Regions from separate parts of the Paenibacillus sp. FSL H3-0321 genome, predicted to be linked through region 1. Evidence: riboswitches for the same ligand, from Rfam matches in the RefSeq annotation. Region 1 holds a riboswitch; the other holds the start of a gene.
What was found. A riboswitch is a leader RNA that binds a small molecule or an ion and turns the genes downstream of it on or off. The one in region 1 is predicted to bind cobalamin.

Region 1 (7,171 bases):
GAACGGCATCCGCAACGATGTTGTGGAAGCGCTTAAAGAAATCAAGATTCCGGTGCTCCGCTGGCCGGGCGGCTGCTTCGCCGATGAATATCACTGGAAAGACGGCATCGGTCCGCGCGAAGGCCGCAAACGGATGATCAACACGCATTGGGGCGGTACGGTGGAGAACAACCATTTTGGCACCCATGAATTTATGGAGCTATGCGCCATGCTGGATTGCGAGCCTTATATCAACGGCAACGTCGGCAGCGGCACGGTTCAGGAAATGTCGGAGTGGGTGGAGTATCTGACGTTCAACGGCGTTTCGCCAATGGCGGAGCTGCGTCAGGAGAATGGCCGGCAGGAACCGTGGGCCGTGAAATATTTTGGCGTGGGCAATGAGAACTGGGGCTGCGGCGGAAATATGCGTCCTGAATATTATGCCGATCTGTACCGCCGGTATCAGACCTATGTGCGCAATTATGGAGACAATAAGATCCATCGCATTGCCTGCGGTCCGAATGTCGATGATTATCACTGGATGGAGGTCCTGATGCGTGAAGCCACCCGCTATATGGATTCCATCACACTTCATTATTACACCATTCCGGGTCCTGCCTGGGAACAGAAGGGGGCGGCTACCGGATTTGAAACCGGCGAATGGTTCTCTACGCTGGAGAAGGCGCTGCGCATGGATGAGCTGGTAACCCGCCATAGTGTGATTATGGACAAATATGATCCGGAGAAACGTGTGGGCCTCATTGTCGATGAATGGGGAACCTGGTATGATGTTGAGCCTGGAACCAATCCCGGCTTCCTCTATCAGCAGAACACGATCCGTGATGCGCTGGTTGCCGGTGTAACCCTCGACATTTTCCATAAGCACAGCGGCCGCGTTCGGATGGCGAATATTGCCCAGACGATCAACGTGCTGCAGGCTGTAATTCTTACTGAAGGCGAGAAAATGCTGCTGACTCCTACGTACCACGTATTCAATATGTACAAGGTGCATCAGGATGCGGAACTGCTTGATCTTTCGCTGGAGAGTGGCACCTATAGCTTCGAAGGCCGCGAGATTCCGGAAGTCTCGGCCTCAGCTTCCATTACGGCGGAGGGTGTAATTCATGTCAGCCTGTGCAACCTGAATCATGCTGCAGCAGCATCGCTTCCGCTGGAGCTGCGCGGACTTGCCGGGAAAGAGGTTGGGATTACTGGAACGACGCTGGCCGGAACAGCAATTGATGCCCACAATACATTCAGCCAGCCGGAGGCAGTGACGCCACAGCCGTTTACCGGCTTTAAGCTGGAAGGCGGCAAGCTTAACGTTGAGCTGCCTCCGATGTCGGTGACCGTGCTGGAAATTACCCCGAAGGCTTAAGGGAGCATCCGTTATGAGCACTTTATCAACCTGCAAGGGCTGCCGGGAAGAGTACAAGGTGACGGATGCCCAGATTGCCCGGATTCTGGCTTCATCAATGTTCACCCCGGACAACACCGCTTCAGATGAAGTATACAGGGAGCGGGTTGCCCTTTGCTCAGCTTGTCCGAAGCTCCAGGATGGCGTAACATGCACGGCCTGTGGCTGTATCATTCCGGTAGTGGCCAAGCTGAAGGAGCGCGGCTGCCCGTTGCCGGGCGGCGGTTTGTGGAGTCCGGTCACGGAGTAGCGTTCCGCCAAGCCGTTGGAGAGCCTTTGTCACAGAGGAAGCATCATTGGCTGTGAATACCGGAAAGAACCCCATGGAGTCCCAGGCATACTGAAATTTTAAACGCCCTCATCACTCGTGGATGCAATACCGCGAGGGATGGGGGCGTTTATGTGAGAAAAGAAGAATATATATGCGGACTTTACAGTGAAGGCATCGCTTGGCTAGGAGACTGTTCCATTCCCATTGTCAGCACCTGCTGCTGCATCCCTTTTATCCGCGTCAGCACCATTGAATCCATCGGTATAGAACAGCTCTATGACCAGATCCTCGTTGTAATTACCGAAGCCTTTGCCGAATAAGGTGAGCCCGCCGATATGTTCGGCATCCTCTTCCACCGAGAGCCTGAAGGTCCACTGCTTGTTGCGGATTGCAACCTGCTCCAGCGTAATGTCTGAGAGTTTTAAGCCGTCCATATAGGTTCCTTTTGGGGTAATGCGCAGCTGCTTGAGCAGGCCGTATTGATTGGTGTACGCCGGCCACCAGGCAGGGGTATATTTCCCCGGGCTGTCTCCGTAATCGCCTGGGCTAGTCCAAAACCCGAGCTTCTGGCCATTCAGCGTAAACGCAATATCCGAAGGCCAGTTATTATTGGTTGAGGGTGCTTCGGAGGCAATCTCCATCGTAATGATGAGCTCCTCCGGCTGCTGGCTGGACAACAGGAAGTTGGGTATTTTGTATTCGACATAACCTTTGCCAAACCAGAGAATTCCGGCATTCATCCGCTCCATATCCCAGAAATAACGGGGATCGTCGAAGCTGCCGATGATATGCTCGGTAGTGGCCAGCCCGCAGGTTGGCTCTATCTCAAAATCGGAATAATGTCCGACCGGTATTTCTTTCCGGTGACCCTTGCGCTCTGCTTTGGCCTGGAGTGGGAAGATAATCTCCACCCCTTCAGCGGCAAGAGAACAAATCTTTTGCAGTCCGCTTCGTCCGGGAGCCATATGGGTGCGGATCAGTCCGGCCGTTTCCAGCTTACGAACATGCATTGTCATAATGGCGCTGCTCAGCTTGACCGCTCCCGCCAATTCCTTTACATTCATGGGCTGAACAGCAAGCAGCTGCAGCATTCGCAGACGTACAGCGCTTGAGAGCGCCTCGTACACCGGCAGGGAATCTTCGGTAAGATCAAGTTTCATTTTCTGGGTACGCCTCCGGATTCAAGTTATATAGTTAATAATTATATTACTTAAATGGCTTTCTTACAACCCGTTGGGTTCACCGGATGGTGTGCTGGAGAACTTTGCCGCTCCACTTTTATCACAGACACCACCCGGCGAAGTCCACTATAATGTACAGGATAAATTAGCGATAAGACAAGGTGCCCTTGTAACTACAAGGGGTAACAGGGAATCGGGTGCAAATCCCGAGCGGTCCCGCCACTGTAAGGAAGAGCTGAACTTCAGCATGTCACTCGGCAAACAGCCGGGGAAGACGAAGGAAGGCGTTATGATCCCGAGCCAGGAGACCTACCTTGTTTGCGCGCACCACGACTCTACGCGGATAGGAGCGGTGTACGAATTGGTTAAAGAGATGAAGGCATGCAGTTTTGGGGACGGTGGATTTTGAAGATTTGGTGCAGAGCAAGTGCCAGCTTCAGCTCCCCCACATTACAATTCTGCGAATTCTCCGCGATGTTGCAGCGGTACCACCATCTCTTACATATCTGATGACGTACATAGCACTCCCACCCCCCGGGGCGGGAGTTTTTGATTTGATGCGGCACAAAATGACGAATCCATGGAGGGAAAAGGATGAACAAACGCAAGTTTTGGAGTTTTGCTGCACTCATTGCCGGATTTACCTTTTATTTTTTGCTGAATGAGCCGGGCACGGCCAACGCGATGCATATTATGGAGGGTTTTCTGCCGGTAGGCTGGGCCGTATTCTGGTGGGTGGCGTTTCTGCCGTTTTTTACCCTTGGAGTCCTTAAGCTGAAGAAAATGACCAAGGACAACCCGGAGCTGAAGCTGCTGCTTGGGCTGGCGGGTGCATTTACCTTTGTCTTGTCGGCACTCAAAATGCCTTCCGTAACCGGAAGCAGCTCCCATCCTACAGGAACGGGACTTGGTGCTGTAATGCTGGGGCCGCTGCCGATGAGCGTAATCGGGTCTGTTGTGCTGCTGTTTCAGGCGCTGCTCCTGGCGCACGGGGGGATAACGACACTCGGAGCGAATGCATTTTCGATGGCGGTGGCCGGTCCTTTTGCCGGGTATGCGGTCTATAAGCTGCTAATGAAGGTGAATGGGCGTGAAAAGCTGGCAGTCTTTATGGCGGCGGCAGTGGCTGATCTCATGACGTATGTGGTGACCTCGGTTCAGCTTGCAGTGGCTTTTCCGGCGGCAGACGGGGGTGTGCTGGCTTCTCTGATTAAGTTCGGCGGTATTTTTGCCGTGACGCAGATTCCGCTCGCCATCAGCGAGGGGCTGCTGACCGTGCTGCTCTGGAACTGGCTGAAATCCTACAACCCGAATGAGCTGTCGCTGCTGAAACGGCAAACCAAGGGAGGAAGTCTGTGATGAGCAATAAGTGGAAAAATGGGTTGATGCTGCTGGCGGTGATTTTGCTGGTGGTGCTGCCTCTGCTGCTGGTGAACGGGGAATTCGGCGGGGCTGATGATGCCGCAGAGGGTGTAATTACAGAGATTGATCCCGGTTATGAGCCGTGGTTCAAACCGCTGACGGAGCTGCCTGGCGAAACGGAAAGCATGCTGTTCGCGCTGCAGGCGGCGATCGGGGCCGGAGTGATTGGCTATTCCATCGGCCTGCTGAAAGGCAGACAGGACCGGCGCAAGCTTAATGATCAGAAGAATTGATGCGTTATCCTACAGCAATGCGCTGAGGCAGCTGCCCGCGATGTGGAAAGGCCTGTTCGCAGCAGTCATGTTCATCCTTTCCTATGCGCTTCATCCGGCCTTGCAGCTTGTGATTGCGGGCTGGATGACCGTGTGGTGCGTCCTGTACGCCAAAATCCCGCTGCGCGCCTACGGCCTGCTGTTTGGTACGGCACTTTTGTTCTTTTGTCTGAGCCTGCCGGCACTATTGCTTGAAATTGGCCATCCAACTGCCGGTGAGGCGTTAATGTCCTTGCAGCTCCCGGCTTCGACTCGTTCACTATACATTACAGCGGAGGGACTGCACCGGGCAGGGTTGCTGCTGGCGCGCGTGTTGGCCTGCCTGACCTGCTGCTTTTTTATCATATTTACAACACCGTTCGGAGAATTGCTGCAGGTACTCCGCAGGCTGCGGATGCCGCAGATCGTACTGGAGCTCATGCTGATTATGTACCGTTTTCTGTTCCTGCTGAGCGATACAGCACATGGAATGATGCTGGCCCGGCGGCTGCGCGGCGGCAGAAGAGGACGGGTGGCCAAACTGCGTGAAGTTGCGGGAATGGCGGGCTCGCTGTTTGCGAATACGATGCACCGCTACTATGGGCTGTCACAGGGGCTGATAACCCGGGGGTACATGGGTGAGATCATTTTACCGCCGTACGTGTCACGCCCGGTGCCGCGCAGATTCACGGTTCAGGCTTGCGCCGGTATTTTCCTGCTGCTGCTGGCTCAGCTATGGATCTTGCGGAGCTGGTGATTTCTTGATTGGGGAAGCGGCCAACGGCAGGAGTTAAAGTGGAGACTGAACTAAGAGTAAGGAGATTGCAATGAATAACGAATATAGCCTGGTCTTTGAGGGGGTCGCCTACAGTTATCCGGACACGGCGGAACCTGCGCTGCGGGAGCTGACTGTCTCCATCCCCAAAGGACGAAAAACAGCAGTGCTCGGCCACAACGGCTCCGGCAAATCAACCTTGTTCCTGCATGCCGTTGGCGTACTGCGTCCGCAGAAAGGCAAGGTGCTGCAGGGCGGTACCCCGCTAACCTATTCCAAAAAAGAGCTGGCCGCCCTGCGCCGCCGCGTGGGCCTCGTCTTTCAGGACCCCGAGCAGCAGCTGATTCTTAGTACGCCTATCGAGGATATTTCTTTCGGACTGCGGGGGACGGGCATGGATGAGGCCGCTATTCAGAAGCGCTGTCTGAAAGTGCTGGAGCAGCTGAATCTGCTGGCTCTGCAAGACAAGCCGGTTCATCAGCTCAGTCTGGGCCAAAAAAAGCGCACGGCGCTCGCAGGGGTCATGGCGATGGAGCCAGAGCTGATTTTGCTGGATGAGCCGACCTCCTATCTGGACCCGCTCTCCGAGAGACAGCTGCTTGCGGGACTTGAGAGCATTTATGCCAAGGGCACCACGGTGGTCATGGCGACGCATGATATGAATCTGGCCTACCGCTGGGCGGACTGGATCATCGTGCTGGATAAAGGCGTCTGCCGGGCAGCCGGATCGCCGGAGGATATTTTTGCAGACGGGGAAGACATTCGGGCGATCGGCCTTGACCTGCCGCTGCTCGCCGATTTATGGCATAGCCTGCCCGGCCGTTTGACTGCCGGGCAGACTGCTCCCCGGAATGCAGAAGAGTTCAAAGCCATTCTGAAGCAGCTGTTTAGCGAGTCTGGAAATATAAGGGTTTAGAGAGTTTGAAATGTAAAAGAAGGTTCGCGTCAATGACAGATGTGAATGTACCTGATTGGGCAGAAGCATCTGCTATATATAGAGCGTTGTAGCAAGCAGAAGGGAAGCATGAAATCAGGTTATTTTGTGGACGGGGGAAAAAGGATGAAGAAACAAGGAAAGCTGCTGATTATCGGCTTTGGCCCCGGTGCCCTGGAGCATATTACAGGCCGCGCACTGGCTGCGCTTGAGGAAAGTGAAGCTGTCATCGGCTATAACACCTACGTAGAGCTGATCAAGCCGCTGCTGAAGCATCAGGAAATTGTCGGTACCGGTATGACCGAAGAGGTTAGCCGGGCCCAGGAAGCGGTGCGCAGGGCGGAAGCGGGACAGAGCATTGCGGTCATTTCCAGTGGGGATGCAGGTGTGTACGGGATGGCCGGACTGGTGTACGAGGTGCTGATCGAACGGGGCTGGAAACGTGCGGGCGGTGTGGAAGTTGAGGTGATTCCCGGAATATCGGCGATCCAGTCCTGCTCTTCACTGCTGGGAGCGCCGATTATGCATGATGCCTGCACGATCAGCCTGAGCGATCATCTGACGCCGTGGGAGAGCATCGCAGCGCGTGTCGATGCGGCGGGTGCGGCGGATTTTGTAATTGCCTTCTATAATCCGCGCAGCGGCAAACGGACGCGGCAGATTGAGGAAGCCCGCAGCATTCTGCTTCGCTACCGCGATCCGTCCACGCCGGTCGGCATTGTCAAAAGCGCCTACCGTGACCGCCAGCAGACGGTTGTAACTACGCTGCAGGATATGCTGGAGCATGAGATCGGCATGCTCTCCACAGTTGTGGTCGGCAACTCTGCGACTACCGTCTATGAAGGTCTGATGGTGACGCCGCGCGGCTATGAGCGCAAGTACAGTCTTGGCGCCGAGACGCAGGCGCTGAAGCCGCATGAGCGGCTGCGGACAGCGGCAGA
Region 2 (7,171 bases), 4.6 Mb from region 1:
CTGAGGGAATCATCTTTGTATTTTGTTCCCTGTTCGTGCTGGTGTCAGTCGGGTCTTTTCTGCAGTCCCGCAAGCTGGAATTCGGCATCCTGCTGATGCACGGCATGACGAAGCGGCAGCTGAACCTGATGGTTTTTTTGGAGAACATGATGATCGGCAGCTCCGCCATCCTCACCGGCACTTTGCTCGGTCTGCTGCTGGGCAAGCTGTTCCTGATGATTGGAGCAGGGTTCCTGGGCATTGGCCCGCTGGAATTTTATCTTTCCTGGCATGCACCGGTACTGACGATTTGCAGCTTTGCGCTACTGTTCATGCTGATCTCGTTAAGTACCTTTGCTTTTATCGGGAACGAGTCGGCGAGAGGTTTGTTTCAGCGCGGACGCAAAGGAGACAAGGAGCCGCGGGTATCTGCCTTGCTGGCGTTCGCTTCGGCCCTGCTGCTGCTTGGAGGCTATGTTCTGGCCGCTACCACGACCGCAGCGTCGGTGGAGAGAGTGATGTTTCCGGTGGTGGCCATTACAGTCGCCGGCACTTACTTGTTCTATACACAACTTAGTTTATATGTGGTTAGGATAATGAGGAAAGTCCGGCGGTTTTATTGGCATAAGACAAACATTATTACGCTCTCGGGCTTAACCTACCGCTGGAAAGACAACGGGCGGATGTTTTTTATGGTGACGATTGTTTCGGCGGTATCCTTCACCTCTGTCGGGGTATTTGCTTCTATTCATACACTCTCCAAAGAGCTGAAGCTGGACTATCCGGCAGCGGTCGGTTATGTGGCCAAGGGCAATGAGGCCGGGTCCGCTGCGGAAGAGGATTTAAGCGGGATAAAAGCGGAACTGGAGCGGTTGAATCTTCCCTATCGCTCGCTGGAGATCCAAATCAAATATGCGGAAGTAGAGTCTCAGACCGGTCCTGACCGTACAGAGCGTTTGCCGCTGATGGCTTACAGTGATTACAAACAGGCGCTCCAGCAAGCCGGATTTACCTCCCGCGAGCAGCCGCTACAGGGGAACGAAGGTCTGGTCATGATCGGTTCCCAGCGTGACCGCAGCCTGACCTCTGATCGGGTTCATGCCCTCTATAAGCTGAAGCAGGGAGTAGATATTCAGGAGATCGGATATACGGAGCATGTGCCGGTTGCTGAATATCTGCTGCCGGAGCTGGACGGGAGGGATGGCGGTGATTTTAGCGGAGTAGTCGTCAGTGACAGCTTGTTCTCCGCCATTGATCCCGTGCAAAGCGATTTGTATACCGGGTTCTATATGGATCAATTCCAACAGACGGTTGGCATTGCTTCGGGACTTGCGGATAAAGGAAAAGTGTCCTACGAGAGCAAATCCCCTTATGCCGTTGTGGTCAGCGGCACGCTGTTCGAAATTCAGCGGACGCTATACAGTACGATGCTGTTCGCTTCACTTTTGGTCGGCACCGTTTTTTTTATCGCCGCAGGCAGCTTTTTGTACTTCCGGTTGTACATGGATCTTGACCATGACCGGCTGCAGTATTCCACCTTGTCCAAAATGGGCCTGACCGACCAGGAACTGGACCGGACTGTGACCCTGCAATTGTCACTAATGTTCTTTGTTCCGGTGGGGCTAGCCATCCTGCACAGCTTGTTCGCCTTTATTGCGCTGCAGCGGCTGTTCTATCTGTCCATCGCTGCCGAAACGGGCGCGGTGCTTATCGGCTACCTGGCTGCGCAGGGGTTATACTTCTTCCTTATCCGCAGCCGTTATTTGCGCAATCTCAAAAAAAATCTCATCTGAACGCGGAGGAGCACGAAATGAAAACATGGATTACCGATTTTATGGAACAGTTCGGCTATCTGGGCATTTTTCTGATGCTGGCCCTGGAAAATATTTTTCCGCCTATCCCCTCGGAGGTAATCCTTCCGTTCGGCGGTTTCATGACAACCACTTCCGGGATGACCATCCCCGGCGTGCTGATCGCCTCAACGGCCGGCTCGCTGCTGGGAGCGCTTGTGCTGTACTGGATCGGCCGGATGCTGGACGTGAACAGACTGGAGCGGATTGTGGACCGCTGGGGCGGACTTCTCCGGATCAGCGGAAAAGATATCCGTAAAGCGGATGCCTGGTTCGACAAATACGGCTACTGGACGGTATTATTCTGCCGGATGATTCCGCTGGTGCGGAGTCTGATCTCCATTCCTGCCGGAATGTCGGGGATGAAATTCGGATTATTCATGCTGTTTACGACGATCGGGACGCTCGGCTGGAATGTGCTGCTTATTCTGCTGGGTGCTGCGCTGGGAGAATCCTGGGAGGATATTGGCGTGTACATGGAAGCTTACTCGAGTGTCGTCTACGTATTGATTGCTGTGGGAGTTGTTGTGGGTGGTGTGCTCTATTTCCGCAAACGCCAGTCCGGTAGAAAACCGGTAGATACCACGGATTAATTTAATACACAGGTTTCTCAGAACATTTAAAGCCTCGCAAAGGGTGAGGTCAATAAAAGGAGGGGATCAATATGGAGCTGCTCACTATCATGAAAGCCATCATTCTGGGAATTGTAGAAGGATTAACTGAATTTGCTCCGGTATCCTCGACCGGCCATATGGTAATCGTGGATGATATGTGGTTGAAATCCCAGGAATTCCTCGGAAAATATGCAGCAAACACGTTCAAAGTAGTCATCCAGCTGGGGTCGATCCTGGCGGTAGTCATCATTTTCCGCAACCGGTTCATCGACCTGCTGGGTCTCAAGCGGTTCAGCCGCAAGGAGCTGACGGCGGTGCCGGAAGGACAGCCTCCGGTGGAGACGGAAGGCCGGCTGAAGCTGGCGCAGGTCATTGTGGGACTTATTCCTGCAGGAATTCTCGGGTTTCTGTTCGAGGATTACATCGACGAGCATTTATTCTCGACGTCGACGGTGCTGATCGGTCTGGTCATTGGTGCAATATTCATGATTTTTGCCGACCGGTTCGCCCCCAAAAAAATCAAGACAGAGAGTGTTGACCAAATTACATATAGACAGGCGCTATCGGTAGGTTTGATCCAATGCTTGTCGCTCTGGCCCGGCTTTTCACGCTCCGGATCGACCATCTCAGGTGGAGTGCTGCTGGGTATGAGCCACCGTGCGGCTGCCGATTTCACCTTTATTATGGCAGTGCCGATCATGGCCGGTGCGAGTCTGATTTCACTGGTCAAGAACTGGCAGTATTTTACGATAGATGCCCTGCCGTTTTTTATTGCCGGGTTCATTAGTGCCTTCCTGTTCGCGCTGCTCTCTATGAAGTTTTTCCTGAAGCTGATCAACCGGATCAAGCTCATGCCGTTTGCGATTTACCGTCTCGTTCTTGCCGGGGTAGTCTACCTCGTCTGGTTCTAAAAGACAGGCTGAAATAGTCCGTTGATTGCTATCATTTATCGAAAAGGAACCGGGTGTACCTCCTTGCCAAGGACGGTGCAGCCGGTTCTTTTTGCTGTATACCAAACGTTCTGCTGAAGCTGCTTCTTGAAGAGAGGCTGTGAGGGAATGTGCGGCAGAATCCCCGCAAAATGAGCCTGTACGGCACCAGCTATAGGGAATGTGTATAACGGGAATACCCGTAAATCTGTTGCGGATAAGGTATCGGATTCAGTATGATGGCATCAGATTACGGGATGAATACAATTTGCAAATATCGGAGACAGGCGCCAGCCGGAGCATCAGAAAGGCCCGGAGGCTTAATAGGGAAATTCGGTGACAAGCCGATGCGGTCCCGCCACTGTAACGGAAGAGTTCATAGCAGCCCATGTCACTGGCCATCTCTACTTCGCCGGGAAGACTTGCTGATGGATGCCGACGCCGCTAGCCAGGAGACCTGCCTGTCTCAACAGCACTGCAGTACCTACGGAAGATAGGGAGGTGTTAAGACGTTACCCATTGGCAGCTCATGGGCGTCTTTCCCTGCGGCCTGGTTAGGGAAGACGCTCTTTTTTATTGATAACGACTGAGATCATTAACTAAAGCTTAAGGCATTTACTATAGACAAGGGAGTGACTGTAATGACAAACAACATCAAGACGAGCAGCCTCGGTTATCCGAGAATCGGAAAGAACCGGGAGTGGAAAAAGACGCTGGAGGCTTACTGGAGCGGCAAAATCAATGAAGAAACCTTCCGCGCGGAAATGGCCGGGATTCAGCTTCAGCACCTCAAGACACAGCAGCAGGCCGGGATCGCACTGATTCCTGTCAATGATTTCACCTTTTATGACCATGTGCTGGATACCGCTGCTATGTTTGGCATTGTTCCTCCGCGTTATGCCTACGATGGCGGAGACATTCCGCTCGATCTGTACTTCGCCATGGCGCGCGGCAATTCGGCCGCCCCTGCCTGCGAGATGACCAAATGGTTCAATACGAATTACCATTATATCGTGCCGGAAATCGGCGGGCAGACTCCCCGCCTGATTGAGAATAAACCGCTCGCTGCCTACCGTTTCGCCAAAGAGCAGGCAGGTATTGAGGGCAAGCCGGTTATAGTCGGGCTCTATACCTTCCTGAAGCTCTCCAAGGGATTCGCTGCGGATCAAATTGCAGAGGTTGCTGCCCGTTTCCTGCCGGTGTATGTGCAACTGCTGCAGGAGCTGCAGCAGGAAGGCGTGGCTTGGGTACAGATCGACGAACCGGCAATTGTGACCGGATTAACCGGGGAAGAAGTTGAACTGCTGGGAACTATCTACAGAGAGATTGCTGCAGCAGTGCCTGGACTTCATGTCTTGCTGCAGACTTACTTTGAAGCCGCAGAGCCGCTGGAAGTGCTGCTGAAGTTGCCTGTGCAGGGCATCGGATTGGACTTCGTCCATGACGGCGGGGCCAATCTGGCCTCGATCCGGCGTCTGGGCTGGCCAGAGGACAAATGGCTGGGAGCGGGCATTATCGACGGGCGCAATATTTGGCGCTCCGATCTGGATGCCAAGCTTGAGCTGGTCCGCGCACTGAAGTCCCATGTGCCGGACGAACGGCTGATCCTCCAGCCATCCTCCAGTCTGCTGCATGTGCCTGTAACTGTTCAAGGCGAGGACAAGTTAAAGCCTGCGGTACGGCAAGCGTTGGCCTTCGCCGACGAGAAGCTGGCGGAGCTGAGCCTGATTGCAGCAGCGGCGGGCGAGGATGGGCAGGTCTATGCCGCAGCGCTCGCCGAGAGCCGCGAGGCGCTGAAAGTGTTCCGCGCCCTGCCGGAACGCGGGCGCCAGGATGTGGCTGAGCAGGTGCGCAGCCTGGATAAGCTGCCGGACAGCCGCAGCTTGCCCTTCGCGGAACGCGTAAAGGTGCAGCAGCAGAAGTGGCAGCTGCCGCTGCTGCCGACAACGACGATCGGCAGCTTCCCGCAGACGCCTGAAGTGCGCCAGGCCCGGCTCAAATGGCGTAAGGGCGTCTGGAACCAGGAGCGTTATGACGGATTTATCCGCCAGCAAATTGCAGATGCGATTACTTTTCAAGAGGAGCTCGGGCTGGATGTGCTCGTGCACGGTGAATTTGAGCGGACGGATATGGTTGAATTCTTCGGCGAGAAGCTGGCAGGGTACCTCTTTACCAAAGGGGGCTGGGTCCAATCCTACGGTTCACGTTGTGTGAAGCCGCCGGTCATTTATGCCGATGTTGCGTTTACCGGCCCTATGACCGTGAAGGAAAGTCTGTACGCCCAGTCGCTCACCAGTCTTCCGGTAAAAGGGATGCTGACCGGTCCGGTGACCATTCTGAACTGGTCGTTTGTCCGTGATGATCTCAGCCGTGAAGAGGTGGCTAACCAGATCGCCCTTACCTTACGTTATGAGGTTCAGGCGCTTGAGGAAGCGGGAATCGAGATGATTCAGGTGGATGAACCGGCGATCCGTGAAGGCCTGCCGTTAAAGGCTGAAGATCATGAGCATTATTTGAGCTGGGCGGTAAGATCTTTCCGTATCGCTACCAACTCTGTGAAGGCGACCACGCAGATCCATACGCATATGTGCTACAGTGAGTTCAATGACATGATCGGACCGATCTCGGCGATGGATGCCGATGTAATCTCCATCGAGACCTCGCGCAGCCATGGGGAGCTGATCGTCAGCTTTGAAGAACAGGAGTATGACAAGGGAATCGGTCTTGGTGTGTATGATATTCATAGTCCGCGTGTACCGAAGGTAGAGGAAATGACACAGGCTATTGAGCGGGCGCTGCGTGTGCTTGATGCCGGACAGTTCTGGATTAATCCGGACTGCGGCCTGAAGACACGGGGCTGGGAAGAAACCGGAGCGGCGCTGCGCAACATGGTGCAGGCTGCCGTGATTGTCAGAGAGAAGAGCGGAGCGGTCAGCCGCTGATACGTCCGTTATACCGGGCGCACATTTTCCCAGTGATCCGTAGGGGGGCTGAATATCCCGAGGAAGTCCAGCTAGGGTCGGCATATATACTGTAAAAACCAATCCGGGGTATTCCACCCCGGATTGGTTTTTTGTGGCGATCTTTTTAGCAGAAACACTTGATAATAATTCTCATTCTTGATAGAATGGGAAACAGAAAAGAAGGAACCGTGGAGGGTCCCTTCTACGTTTAACCTTATTTACTTTCGAAAGTTTTGCAGTCTGTTTCTTCAGACTGTGTAGGCTCTTTGGAGCTGTGATAAGCAACAAAAATGGACTCAGCGTTGCATTTGTTCTCTTCAGCCCAATAGGTGCAAGAGTTCACTGCGCACAATACGTCTTTTGCCATGAGGGTTCACCTCCCCTTATAGTGGATTGGCAACATGATTAGAACGTTGTGATTTGTCCTGTTCAGCAAGGTGGAGCTTGTCCGAACAGAACCATACCCTTATTCCTTGTGAATAGAGGGTATTTGGTGTTTCACTGTCTTTTCAGACACGATTATTGTAGCAAATAAAGCCTCCTTTCGCAAACAGGATCATTCAGCATTCGAATGATCCTGTTTGCGATGTAAACGGTGTTAAATTTGGGAATAAACATCAAAAAAGGTTCGGAATTCTCCAATCTCCTGCAACCTTCCAGCTTTTGGAACGTCAAAATAAATAACGCGGAAGAGACTCAGAGATCAAAGGGCCTTTCGCCGGAGTGTTTTATATAGAAGAAGCTGAAATTCCACTACACTTTTGGAGGAATGAGAATGCGAAAATGGGGTCTGCATTACTTTTTATCTTTATTGGTTCTAGCAGTTGTGCTGGCAG

Region 2: linked by a shared signal. The riboswitch ahead of metE (5-methyltetrahydropteroyltriglutamate--homocysteine S-methyltransferase) and the one ahead of MHI45_RS28565 (energy-coupling factor ABC transporter permease) in region 1 are both predicted to bind cobalamin.

Annotation. Positions count from the first base shown of each region.
Region 1 covers NZ_JBBODH010000001.1:6,435,205-6,442,375, forward strand. Annotated here, with positions in the region: gene MHI45_RS28550 (alpha-N-arabinofuranosidase) at 1-1,357, shown strand, start outside; gene MHI45_RS28555 (DUF6171 family protein) at 1,371-1,646, shown strand; gene MHI45_RS28560 (ArsR/SmtB family transcription factor) at 1,850-2,827, opposite strand; cobalamin riboswitch at 2,991-3,179, shown strand; gene MHI45_RS28565 (energy-coupling factor ABC transporter permease) at 3,443-4,207, shown strand; gene MHI45_RS28570 (energy-coupling factor ABC transporter substrate-binding protein) at 4,207-4,503, shown strand; gene cbiQ (cobalt ECF transporter T component CbiQ) at 4,487-5,278, shown strand; gene MHI45_RS28580 (energy-coupling factor ABC transporter ATP-binding protein) at 5,349-6,212, shown strand; gene cobJ (precorrin-3B C(17)-methyltransferase) at 6,357-7,171, shown strand, end outside.
Region 2 covers NZ_JBBODH010000001.1:1,786,240-1,793,410, reverse strand. Annotated here, with positions in the region: gene MHI45_RS07950 (ABC transporter permease) at 1-1,772, shown strand, start outside; gene MHI45_RS07945 (DedA family protein) at 1,790-2,422, shown strand; gene MHI45_RS07940 (undecaprenyl-diphosphate phosphatase) at 2,494-3,354, shown strand; cobalamin riboswitch at 3,641-3,851, shown strand; gene metE (5-methyltetrahydropteroyltriglutamate--homocysteine S-methyltransferase) at 4,014-6,314, shown strand; gene MHI45_RS07930 (DUF1540 domain-containing protein) at 6,550-6,702, opposite strand; gene MHI45_RS07925 (DUF4349 domain-containing protein) at 7,111-7,171, shown strand, end outside.